DNA from 2 places in the Streptomyces sp. MAR4 CNX-425 genome. Region 1 is predicted to be linked to the other one. Evidence: riboswitches for the same ligand, from Rfam matches in the RefSeq annotation. Region 1 holds a riboswitch; the other holds the start of a gene.
The links. Region 1 has a riboswitch for S-adenosylmethionine ahead of ACHZ99_RS02575 (aminotransferase class V-fold PLP-dependent enzyme). Riboswitches for the same ligand answer to the same signal wherever they lie in the genome.
Positions count from the first base shown of each region.

Region 2: linked by a shared signal. The riboswitch ahead of thrC (threonine synthase) and the one ahead of ACHZ99_RS02575 (aminotransferase class V-fold PLP-dependent enzyme) in region 1 are both predicted to bind S-adenosylmethionine.

Region 1 is NZ_JBMDLF010000001.1:587,101-592,478, forward strand. It holds gene ACHZ99_RS02565 (SLC13 family permease) at 1-268, shown strand, start outside; gene ACHZ99_RS02570 (glycerate kinase) at 345-1,526, shown strand; gene ACHZ99_RS02575 (aminotransferase class V-fold PLP-dependent enzyme) at 1,615-3,006, opposite strand; SAM riboswitch class IV at 3,347-3,464, opposite strand; gene trpD (anthranilate phosphoribosyltransferase) at 3,554-4,621, opposite strand; gene ACHZ99_RS02585 (cytochrome b) at 4,749-5,378, opposite strand, start outside.
Region 2 is NZ_JBMDLF010000013.1:217,441-222,818, reverse strand. It holds gene ACHZ99_RS30245 (cold shock domain-containing protein) at 189-392, opposite strand; gene ACHZ99_RS30240 (MoaD/ThiS family protein) at 789-1,067, opposite strand; gene thrC (threonine synthase) at 1,064-2,368, opposite strand; SAM riboswitch class I at 2,386-2,525, opposite strand; gene ACHZ99_RS30230 (glucosyl-3-phosphoglycerate synthase) at 2,699-3,772, shown strand; gene ACHZ99_RS30225 (alpha,alpha-trehalose-phosphate synthase (UDP-forming)) at 4,685-5,378, shown strand, end outside.

The sequences.
Region 1 (5,378 bases):
CCCGCTGGTCATCGCCGCGGCGCTGGCCGCCGGCGTCAACCCCGTCGCCGCCGCCCTCGCCTCCACGGCGGCGGCCGGTTTCTGCCAGACCCTGCCCGCGTCCGCCAAGCCCGTCGCGCTCTTCTCGGACGTGCCGGGCGTACCCACGTACACGCCGCGCGACCTGCTGCGCACGGCCGCGGTGCTGGCGCCGCTGACGGCGGGGCTGGTGCTGCTGTTCGCGCTGGCGGTCTGGCCGCTGCTCGGCGTGCCGGTCACGGACGGCTGACCGCCCGCCCCGCCCGCCCCGGCCTCCTCACCGACCCCGCACACCCCCACGCACGTCCAACCTCCCGGGAGCCCTCATGATCAACCGTGTCGTCGTCGCCCCCAGCGGCTTCAAGGAGTCCCTGTCCGCCGAGGCCGCCGCCGAAGCCATCGCCGAAGGCGTCGGCCGCGTGCTGCCCGACGCCGCCGTCGACCTCATCCCGCTGGTCGACGGCGGCGAGGGGACCGCGCAGGCGCTGGCCGCCGCCACCGGCGGCCGGCTCGTGCCGCTGACCGCCACCGGACCGGTCGGCGACCGGCTGGAGACGCACTTCGGGCTCCTCGGCGACGGCACCACCGCGGTGGTGGAGATGGCCGCCGTCGCCGGCCTCGCCCTGGTCCCCCGGCCCCGCCGCGACCCGGGCGGCACCACCACGTACGGGGTCGGCGAGCTGATCCGCGCCGCCCTCGACCGCGGCGTACGGCGCATCGTCGTCGGCTGCGGCGACTCCGGCACCTCCGACGGCGGCGCCGGCGCCCTCACCGCCCTCGGCGCCCGGCTCCTCGACGCCGACGGCCGCCCCCTCGCCCCCGGCGGCGCCGCCCTCGCCCGGATCGCCCGCGTCGACACCGCCGGGCTCGACCCGCGGCTCGCGGAAACGGAGCTGCTGGTGGCCTGCAACCCGTACAACGTGCTGTGCGGCCCGCGCGGCGTCGCGCGCGTCTTCGGCCCGCAGAAGGGCGCGACGCCGGGGCAGGTGGCGGAGCTGGCCGCCGCGCTCGACCGCTGGGCCGACGTCCTCACCCGCGACCTCCCGGCGCCCGGCACGGACCTCCGCCGCGGCGCCGGCACCGGCGCCTCCGGCGGCCTCGGCGCCGGGCTCGCGGCCGTCGGCGCCCGCCTCCTCCCCCGCTTCGAGGTGCTCCTCGGCCACCTCGACCTCGACGCCCGGCTGGCCGCCGCCGACCTCGTCATCACCGCGGAGGGCGCGCTCGACCACCAGACCCCGCGCGGCAAGGTCCCCGCGGAGGTGGCGCGGCGCGCCAAGCTGCACGACCGCCCGGTCCTGGCGCTCGCGGGCACCCTCGGCGAGGGCGCGCACGAGATCCACGGCACCGGCGTCGACGCCTACGGCACCATCATCCCGGGCCCGATGGCACTGCCCGAAGCGCTGCTGCGGGCCCGGGAGTTCCTGGCGGACGCGGCCGAACGGTCGCTGCGGATGGTGCTGCTGGGCAGCGCGCTGGCCGCGCGGCCGGCGGCCGGGGCCGGACGGTAGCCGCGGGCTCCGGACCGGGAGGAGGAGCGGCGGTACGGCGGAACGGGACGGACGCGCGCCGCCGCGCGGCCGGGCCCCGGCCCCGCGCTCAGACCTCCCGGTCCGCGCCGGTGGCGGGGACGCAGCGGCCGTCCACCGTGCGGTACGACCACCGCGCCCCGTCGCGCACCAGCGACCCCAGCGCCGCCAGGAACCGGTCCACGTGCTCGTCCGGCGTGCCCGCCCCGAAGCTCACCCGCACCGCGTTCAGCGGCAGCTCCCCCTCCCCCGTACCGCCCCCGCACTCCGCGGACTCCGTGGACCCGCCCGCCCCGGCCGCCCCGCCGAGCAGCGCCCGCACCAGCGGGTGCGCGCAGAACAGCCCGTCCCGCACCCCGATGCCGTGCTCCGCCGACAGCGCCGCCGCCAGGTGCGCGCTGCGCCAGCCGTCGACCACGAACGAGATCACCCCCACCCGCGCCGCGTCCGCCCCGAACAGCGACAGCACCCGCACCCCCGGCAGCTCCGCGAGCCCCGCGAGGACCCGCGCCACCAGCGCCCGCTCCCGCGCCACCAGCGCGTCGAACCCGGCCTCCGTCAGTGCCTTGCACGCCGAGGCGATCGCGTACGCGCCGATCACGTTCGGCGACCCCGCCTCGTGGCGCGCCGCGGTCGTCTGCCACTCGACGTCCAGCCCCCCGTCCGCCGCGCGCCCCACCCGCCGGCTGGCGCCGCCGCCCGCGAGGTACGGCGGCGCGGCCCGCAGCCAGTCCGCCCGGCCCGCCAGGACGCCGGCGCCGAAGGGCGCGTACAGCTTGTGCCCGGAGAAGGCCACCCAGTCCACGCCCAGCTCCGCCACGTCCACCGGGTGATGCGGCGCGAGCTGCGCCGCGTCCAGGACCAGCCGCGCCCCGTGCCGGTGCGCCGCGGCGGTCAGCTCCCGTACGGGCCACAGCTCGCCGGTGACGTTCGAGGCGCCGGTGACGCAGACCAGCGCCGGCCCGTCGCCGACCCGCGCGGCGAGCGCGGAGTCCAGCGCCGCCACCGCCTGCCCGGGGCTGCCGGGCGCGGGGAGGACGGTGACCCGGCCGGCCGTGGAGCCGGGCCGCCGCCAGGGCAGCAGGGCGGCGTGGTGCTCGGTCTCGAAGACGTAGACCTCGGTCCCCGGCGGCAGCGCGGTGGCCAGCAGGTTGAGCGAGTCGGTGGTGGAACGGGTGAAGACGACCTGGTCGCCGGGGCGGCAGCCGAGGAACCCGGCGACCGTGGCCCGGCTGGACTCGTACAGCTCGGTGGACAGCTGCGAGAGGTAGCCGGCGCCGCGGTGCACGCTGCCGTAGTACGGCGCGTAGGCGGCGACGTCGTCCCAGACGCGCTGGAGCGCCGGGGCGCTGGCGGCGTAGTCGAGGGCGGCGTACTCGGCGTCGCCGCCGGTGACGAGCGGGGCGCGGACCTCGCGGCCGAGTACGGGCAGACAGGCGGAGGCGAGCGTGGACGCGGACATGCGGAACTCCCGTGGGCGGACGTGCGGATGCGGGCTGACGGGCCGTACGGCCCGGAACCGGCCCGGAGGGCCGGGCGCGCGGCGCCCGGAGGCGGAAACCGCGCGGGGGGGCGGAGGCCCTCAGGGCCTGCCCGGCGGACCGTCTCGCGGTCCCGCGAGGCGCCGGCGCGCGGCGCCGGCGCGGCGTGCACGACCCGGTGTGCGGGCGGCGCCCCGCCCGCCGGTGGACGTTGCCGGGCGCCGCGGGATCTCCGAACCGGATCCGCCGGACAGGCCCTAGCGCATTCGCTTGCTCACGGCGGTACTCCCTCGGCCGACCAGGACCCCTGGATACGCGAGGGGTCCGCGCTTGCCGCAGACCTCGCTGCCTGCGGCCCGGTCATCACCCGGGGCACCCCGCCACGGACGGAGGGTTGCCGGACAGCGGGCCGGGGCCTTGATCGCTGTCGCTCGTGACCTGGTCAGGAGTATGCGCACCGGAGAGCCGCGGCGCAACCCGGTTGCCCGGACTGTCCGCAACTCTCCGGAAATCGGCGGCCAAAGCCCCTCAGGCGTTGCTGGCCGCCACCCAGCGCTCCAGCGCCCGCTGCGCCGATCCCGAGTCGATCGACTCCGCCGCCCGTACGATCCCCGCCGCGATCCGGTCCGGCAGCGGGCCGTCCGCGTCGCCGTCCAGGGCCGTGAGGGCCGCCGCCGCGTTGAGCAGGACCGCGTCGCGCACCGGGCCGGTCTCGCCGGCGAGCAGCCGGCGGGCGACGTCCGCGTTGTACGAGGCGTCGGCGCCCCGCAGCGCCTCCACCGGCACCAGGTCGATGCCGACGTCCCGGGGGTCGAAGGTCTCCCGCCGCACCGCGCCGCCGCGCACGGTCCACACCTGGGAGGTGGCCGTCGTGGTCAGCTCGTCCAGCCCGTCGTCGCCGCGGAAGACGAGCGCGGACGCGCCGCGCTCGGCCAGCACCCCGGCCATGATGGGCGCCATCCGGGCGTCCGCGACGCCGGTGGCCTGCGCCCCGACCCGGGCGGGGTTGGTGAGCGGGCCGAGGAAGTTGAACGGGGTGGCCACGCCCAGCTCCTTGCGCGTCTGCGCGACGTGCCGCAGCGCGGGGTGGAACTTCACCGCGAAGCAGAACGTGATGCCCGCCTCCCCGACGACCTCGGCGACCCGCTGCGGCGTGAGGTCGAGGTTGACCCCCAGCTTCTCCAGCACGTCGGAGGCGCCGGAGGCGGAGGACGCCGCCCGGTTGCCGTGCTTGACGACCTTCGCACCGGTCCCGGCGACAACGATCGCGGACATGGTGGAGATGTTGACGGTACGGGCCCGGTCGCCGCCGGTGCCGACGACGTCCACGGTCGGGCCGGGGACGTCGATGGTGTGGGCGTGCTCGTACATCGTGCGCACCAGCCCGGACAGCTCCGCGACCGTCTCGCCCTTGGCCCGCAGCGCGACCGCGAACCCGGCGATCTGCGCGTTGCTGGCCTCGCCCGACATGATCTGGTCCATGGCCCAGGCGGTGTCCTCGGCGCTCAGGTCCCGCCCGGCGATCAGCGCGCTGATGACGTCCGGCCAGGAACGCGCGGCCGAGCTGTCGCCTCCTGCTGCCGTCTGCACGCTCATGGCACACCATCCCGTGGGTCGTCTCGGCTGACGGGCGTCAGCTTATCGGGGGCAGGGTACGCCGAAGGGCCCCCGTCCGATTCCTGGACGGGGGCCCTCGCCGGCGATCCGCCGGGCGGCGTACGGGTCAGTGGTGCCCGTGGCCGCTGGTGATCTCCTCGTACTCGCGCCGGGTCGGCTTCGGGATCTGGCCGGCCTCGCCGAAGTAGCCCTGCGACAGCCGGGCCCGCAGCTTCTGCACCGGGCTCTGCTTGCGCACCACGCCGTTGTCGTCGACCGTCGGGCCGAGCTCCAGCGGGGCGTACTGCTCGTGCGCGGTGAGCTTGTGCAGCTCCTCCTGCGGCAGCGGCTCGTGCACCTCGGTGAACTCGCCGTGCGGCAGCCGCTTGATGATGCCCGTCTCCCGGCCGTGCAGGACCTTCTCGCGGTCCCGCCGCTGGAGCCCGAGGCAGATGCGCCGGGTGATCCAGAAGGCGAGCACCGGGCCGACGAAGAAGGAGATCCGCACGAACCAGGTGATCGAGTTGATCGACAGGTGGAAGTGCGTGGCCCACAGGTCGTTGCCGCCGGCCATCAGCAGCACGAAGACCCAGGTCAGCCAGGCGACGCCAAACGCGGTCCGGGTCGGGACGTTGCGCGGGCGGTCCAGGATGTGGTGCTCGCGGCGGTCGCCGGTGACCCAGGACTCGAAGAACGGGTAGACCATCATCGCGATCGGGACGACGCCCACGATCATCAGCGGGATGAACACCCCGAA
Region 2 (5,378 bases), on a different contig from region 1:
CTAACGCCAATGATTAGCACTCGCCCCCTGCGAGTGCAAGCGGGTACGGGCTTCTCGGGGCTTCTCACGCGCAGAGCGGAACCGGGCGGCGGCACCGGGCGGCGGGGCGGCGGCCGTACAGCAGAGAGCCCGCACCCCCGGCGGGGGTGCGGGCCCATCGCAAGTCGTACGTGGTCGATGCCCGGCGCTCAGCCGTTGACGCGGACCATGTCTGCCTGCGGCCCCTTCTGGCCCTGCGAGATCTCGAACTCGACCCGCTGGCCTTCCTCGAGGGTGCGGTACCCGTCCATCTGAATCGCGCTGTAGTGGACGAAGACATCCGCACCACCGTCGACCGCGATGAAGCCGTACCCCTTCTCCGCGTTGAACCACTTGACGGTGCCCTGAGCCATTCCAAACTCCCCTATTGCTGGCCCTTACACAGGACCGCACTCCGCGGACCCGGGTCAGACCTCACCCCCGGATGCACGCCGGGGCGTGCGCCGGAACGCGTCGACCGCGGCTGAATGTATCCGCACAGATGCCCAGTGCAACAGGTCAATCGGACGAGAATTCTGCGGACACCTGATCGGTATTTTTCCGATCAATACCCGGCATTCAACGACAACTCGGGCAGGGCATAACTGACCATCACGACAAATAACTCTCCGCAATTACCCGGAACTTGTCGCGTTCTCATATACATGGAGCAAGGACCACGAGGGGGGAACCCCCTCACCCTATCGCGTGCACGGACATGCGAACGGCCCCACTCCGGATAGGTGGGGCCGTGCACGCGGCGGCGGGGGTCAGCAGCCCCCGGCGACCGCCGGGATGATCGACACCCCCGCCCCCTCCGGAGTGGGAGTCTGCAGGCCATCGGCGAAGCGGACGTCGTCATCGTTCACGTAGACGTTCACGAATCGGCGCAGCTTGCCTTGATCGTCCAGCACCCGCGCGGCGATCCCGCGGTGGTTCTTCTCCAGGTCTTCGATCACGTCGGCCAGGGTCGCGCCCTCGGCGCTCACCTCGGCCCGGCCGTCTGTATACGTACGAAGGATGGTCGGAATTCGGACGTTCACGCTCATGATGCGAGGCCAGCCTCTCGGAAGGAGTCGAGTGTGGGACGGATGATCGCGCTCGGCCCCGTGGTGGCGGCGACCGCGTCGAGAGTCTTCAGGCCGTCGCCGGTGTTGATCGCGACGGTGGTCTCGGCCGGGTCGATCCGGCCGTCCGCGACGAGCTTCGCCAGCACGCCGAACGTCACGCCGCCCGCCGTCTCCGCGAAGACGCCCTCGGTACGGGCCAGCAGCTTGACCGCGTCGACGACCTCCGCGTCCGTGACGTCCTCCACCGCACCCCCGGTACGGCGCGCCACGTCCAGCACATACGGGCCGTCGGCCGGGTTCCCGATCGCCAGGGACTTGGCGATCGTGTCCGGCCGCACGGGACGTACGACGTCGTGGCCGTCCTTGTAGGCCCGCGAGACCGGCGAGCAGCCGGCCGCCTGAGCCCCGAAGATCCGGTACGGGCGCTCCTCGACCAGCCCCGTCGCGATCAGCTCCTTCAGCCCCTTGTCGATCTTCGTGAGCTGGGAGCCGGAAGCCACCGGAATGACGATGTTGTCCGGGAGCCGCCAGCCGAGCTGCTCGCAGATCTCGTACGCCAGAGTCTTCGAGCCCTCCGCGTAGTACGGCCGCAGGTTGACGTTCGTGAAGCCCCAGCCCTCCCCCGCCGAATCGCCGATCAGCTCCGAACAGAAGCGGTTCACGTCGTCGTACGTGCCCTCGATACCGACGACGTCCCCGCCGTAGACCGCCGCCATCACGACCTTCGCGTGCTCCAGGTCGTACGGGATGAACACGCACGACCGCAGCCCCGCCCGCGCCGCCGCCGCGCCGACCGCACCCGCCAGGTTGCCCGTGGAGGAACAGGACAGCGTGGTGAAACCGAACGCACGGGCCGCCTCGACGGCGATGGCGACGACACGGTCCTTGAAGGAGTGCGTGGGATTGCCGGAGTCGTCCTTGACATGCAGCTCGCCCGTGACACCCAGCTCGGCCGCGAGCCGGTCCGCACGGTGCAACCGGGTGAAGCCCGGATTCAGATTCGGCTTGCCCGCCACATCGGCCGGCACCGGCAGCAGCGGCGCGTACCGCCAGATACTCCGCGGCCCGGCCTCGATACGCTCCCGCAGCCGCGCGGCGGACGCCGCGTCACCACCGGGCAGGTCGTACGCCGCCTCCAGCGGCCCGAAACACGACAGGCACGCGAAAACGGGACCCAGCGGCACCCGCTCCCCGCACTCCCGGCAGGACAGCGCGACGGCCGGACCCAGATCGGGGGCGCCATCGACGGCGGTGGGGGTGGCAGCTGTCTCTACAGCCATACTGGCGAGGCCCTCTCTCCTCATCTTCCCCGCGACGCATCTCGCCGCAGGACGGAATTGGCACCATCACCGTCCGGGGCCTCGCAGCGTCGCGAGTGCCGGACGGAGGGTTGCCGGGGCTTCAACGGGCCGTTCCCTCTGCCCCTCTGGATGAGCTCTGTATGGCACCGGCCAGGCCGGAGCATTTGTCCCGCGCACCGACCCCGACATAGGGACGGCACGCGCGTTGTTCAAGACTGTAACCGACGACCAGGACAGTTGTGAGGACGCGTCCGATACGCGAGACAGCCCTCACACCGCACAGGACCACCGGCAAGGGGAGGCCCGCAGGTGCTCGAAGACGTGGAGCAGTGGCTGAAGACACGGTCCTGGTCCGCGGCTGACCGGCCGCGGGCCCGGCTCCTCGCCGCCAAACGGGCACTGGGAGCGCGCGGAACCGTCAGCGTCGTCCTGCCCGCGCTGAACGAAGAGGCGACGGTCGGGCAGATCGTCGCGGCGATCCGGGCGGAGCTGATGGCGCCGCAAGGCGCAGCGGAGGGGAACGGGGCGAAGGGCGGCAGGGCGGAGGGCGACCCGCTCGTGGACGAGCTGATCGTGCTCGACTCCGGCTCCACCGACCGCACGGCGGAAGTCGCCGCCGCGGCGGGCGCACGGGTCGTACACCGCGACGAAGTACTCCCGCGAGTGCCGGCGGCACCCGGCAAAGGCGAGGTGCTGTGGCGATCGCTGCTGGTGACACGGGGCGAGATCGTCTGCTTCGTCGACGCGGACCTGCGGGACTTCGACCCGGCGTTCGTCAGCGGGATCGTGGGCCCGCTGCTGACGGAGCCGGACGTGGAGTTCGTGAAGGCGGTGTACGACAGGCCGCTGGGCGGCGGCGCGGTGAGCCCTGGCGGACAGGGCGGGCGGGTGACGGAGCTGGTGGCCCGGCCACTGCTGAACCTCCACTGGCCCCTGCTGGCCGGCTTCGTCCAGCCGCTCGGCGGCGAGTACGCGGCACGGCGCTCCCTCCTGGAACGGCTGCCCTTCCCGGTGGGATACGGCGTGGAGCTCGGCCTGCTCGTCGACGCACTGCACACCGTGGGACTGGACGCACTCGCCCAGGTCGACGTCGGCGCCCGCCGCCACCGCCACCAGGACGACCGGGCCCTCGGCCGCATGGCCGCGGCAATCTACCGCACCGCGCAGCTGCGGCTGGCGCGGGGACACCTCGTGCGGCCGCGGCTGACGCAGTTCGAGCGCGGGGCGGGCGGGGAGTTCGAACCACGGACGTACGGGGTGGACACGGAGGAGCGGCCGCCGATGCGGGAGATCCCCGAGTACGCGAGCCTGCGCCGGGCGGGCCGGGGCGGGGTACGGGGCCGGGGCCGCGGCGAGGCGGACCCGGGGGCGACGGTGGCGTAGGGGGTGGGGGGGATCCCCGTACCCGCCCCTTCCCGAAACTCAGGGCTGCGCCCCGAGCCCCGCCGGGAGCTCCGCCCCCGCACCCCCGGGGCTCCGCCCCGAACCCCGCCGAGCGGTCCACCCCCGTCGGGCTGACCGCCGGGGGCTCCGCCCCCCGAGCCCCCACCGGGGCTCCGCCCCGGCACCCCCGCGGGGCTCCGCCCCGAACCCCACAGTGCGCGACACCCGCCACCGGGGCTCCGCCCCGAACCCCGCCGAGCGCTCGCCCCACTGGAGCTGCTCGCCGGGGGCTCCGCCCCCGAACCCCCGCGGGACTGCGCCCCGGGCCCTCACGGCTGCCCCGGCCCCCTCCGGAGACCCCGCCTCCACCCCCACCGGGGCTCCGCCCCGAAACCCCACGGGACAGCGCACCGGACCCCGCCAAGGCTCCGCCCCCGCTCCCCCCGGGCCTGCATCCCGGACCCCACGGCGCTCCACCTCCCCACGGGGCTCCGCTGCCGCTCCCGCCGGGCCTGCGCCCCGGACCCCACGGCGCTCCACCTCCCCACGGGGCTCCGCCCCGCACCCCCACCGGGGCTCGGCCCCCGCACCCCCACCGGGGCTCGGCCCCCGCACCCCCCGCGGGGCTCCGCCCCGAACCCCACCGCGCGGCACCCGCCACCGGGCTCCGCCCCCCACCGCCGCCCGGCTCCGCACCGAACCTCCGCCGCCTCCGACCGCCGCCCGGCTCCGGACCGAACCCCCGCCGCCCCCGCAACCGCCCCCGTGGTGCTCCGCCCCCTCCGGGCCTCCCGCCCCCCTCCGGGGCCCCCGCCCCGGCCGTCCCCGCGGCCCCCGCGGAGCGGGTGGTGTCCTCCGGCCACACCGCCCTGCCCGCGTTTCACCGGCCCCCTCCGCGGCTAGGCTCGGCCCATGGCCGAGCCCCCGCGTGCCCCCCTCCTCGTCGCCTCCAACCGCGGCCCCGTCTCCTACTCCCTCCGCGACGACGGCGACCTCGCCGCCCGTCGCGGCGGCGGCGGGCTCGTCTCCGGGCTCAGCGCCGTCGGCCCCGACGCCGGGGCGCTGTGGGTGTGCGCCGCCCTCGGGGACGGGGACCGGGAGGCCGTGCGGCGCGGGGTGGCGGAGCCCGGGGTGCGGATGCTCGGCATCGACCCCGGCGTCTTCCACGACGCCTACAACGGCGTCGCGAACTCCGTGCTGTGGTTCGTCCACCACATGCTCTACGACATCCCCGTCTCCCCCGTCTTCGACGCCGCCTTCCGCCGCCGCTGGGCCGCCTACGAGACGTACAACCGCGCCTTCGCCGACGCCCTCGCCGACGGCGCCGAGCACGGCGCGGCCGTGCTCGTGCAGGACTACCACCTCTGCCTGGTGCCCCGGATGCTCCGCGAGCGCCGACCCGACCTCAGGATCTCGCACTTCACGCACACCCCTTGGGCCCCGCCCGAATACTTCCGCCTCCTCCCCGACGACATCGCCGCCGCCCTTCTCCGCGGGCTCCTCGGCGCCGACCGCGTCGGCTTCCACACCCGCCGCTGGGCCGAAGCCTTCGTCTCCTGCTGCTTCGACGTCCTCGGCAACGAGACCGACTCCTACCGGGAGAAGA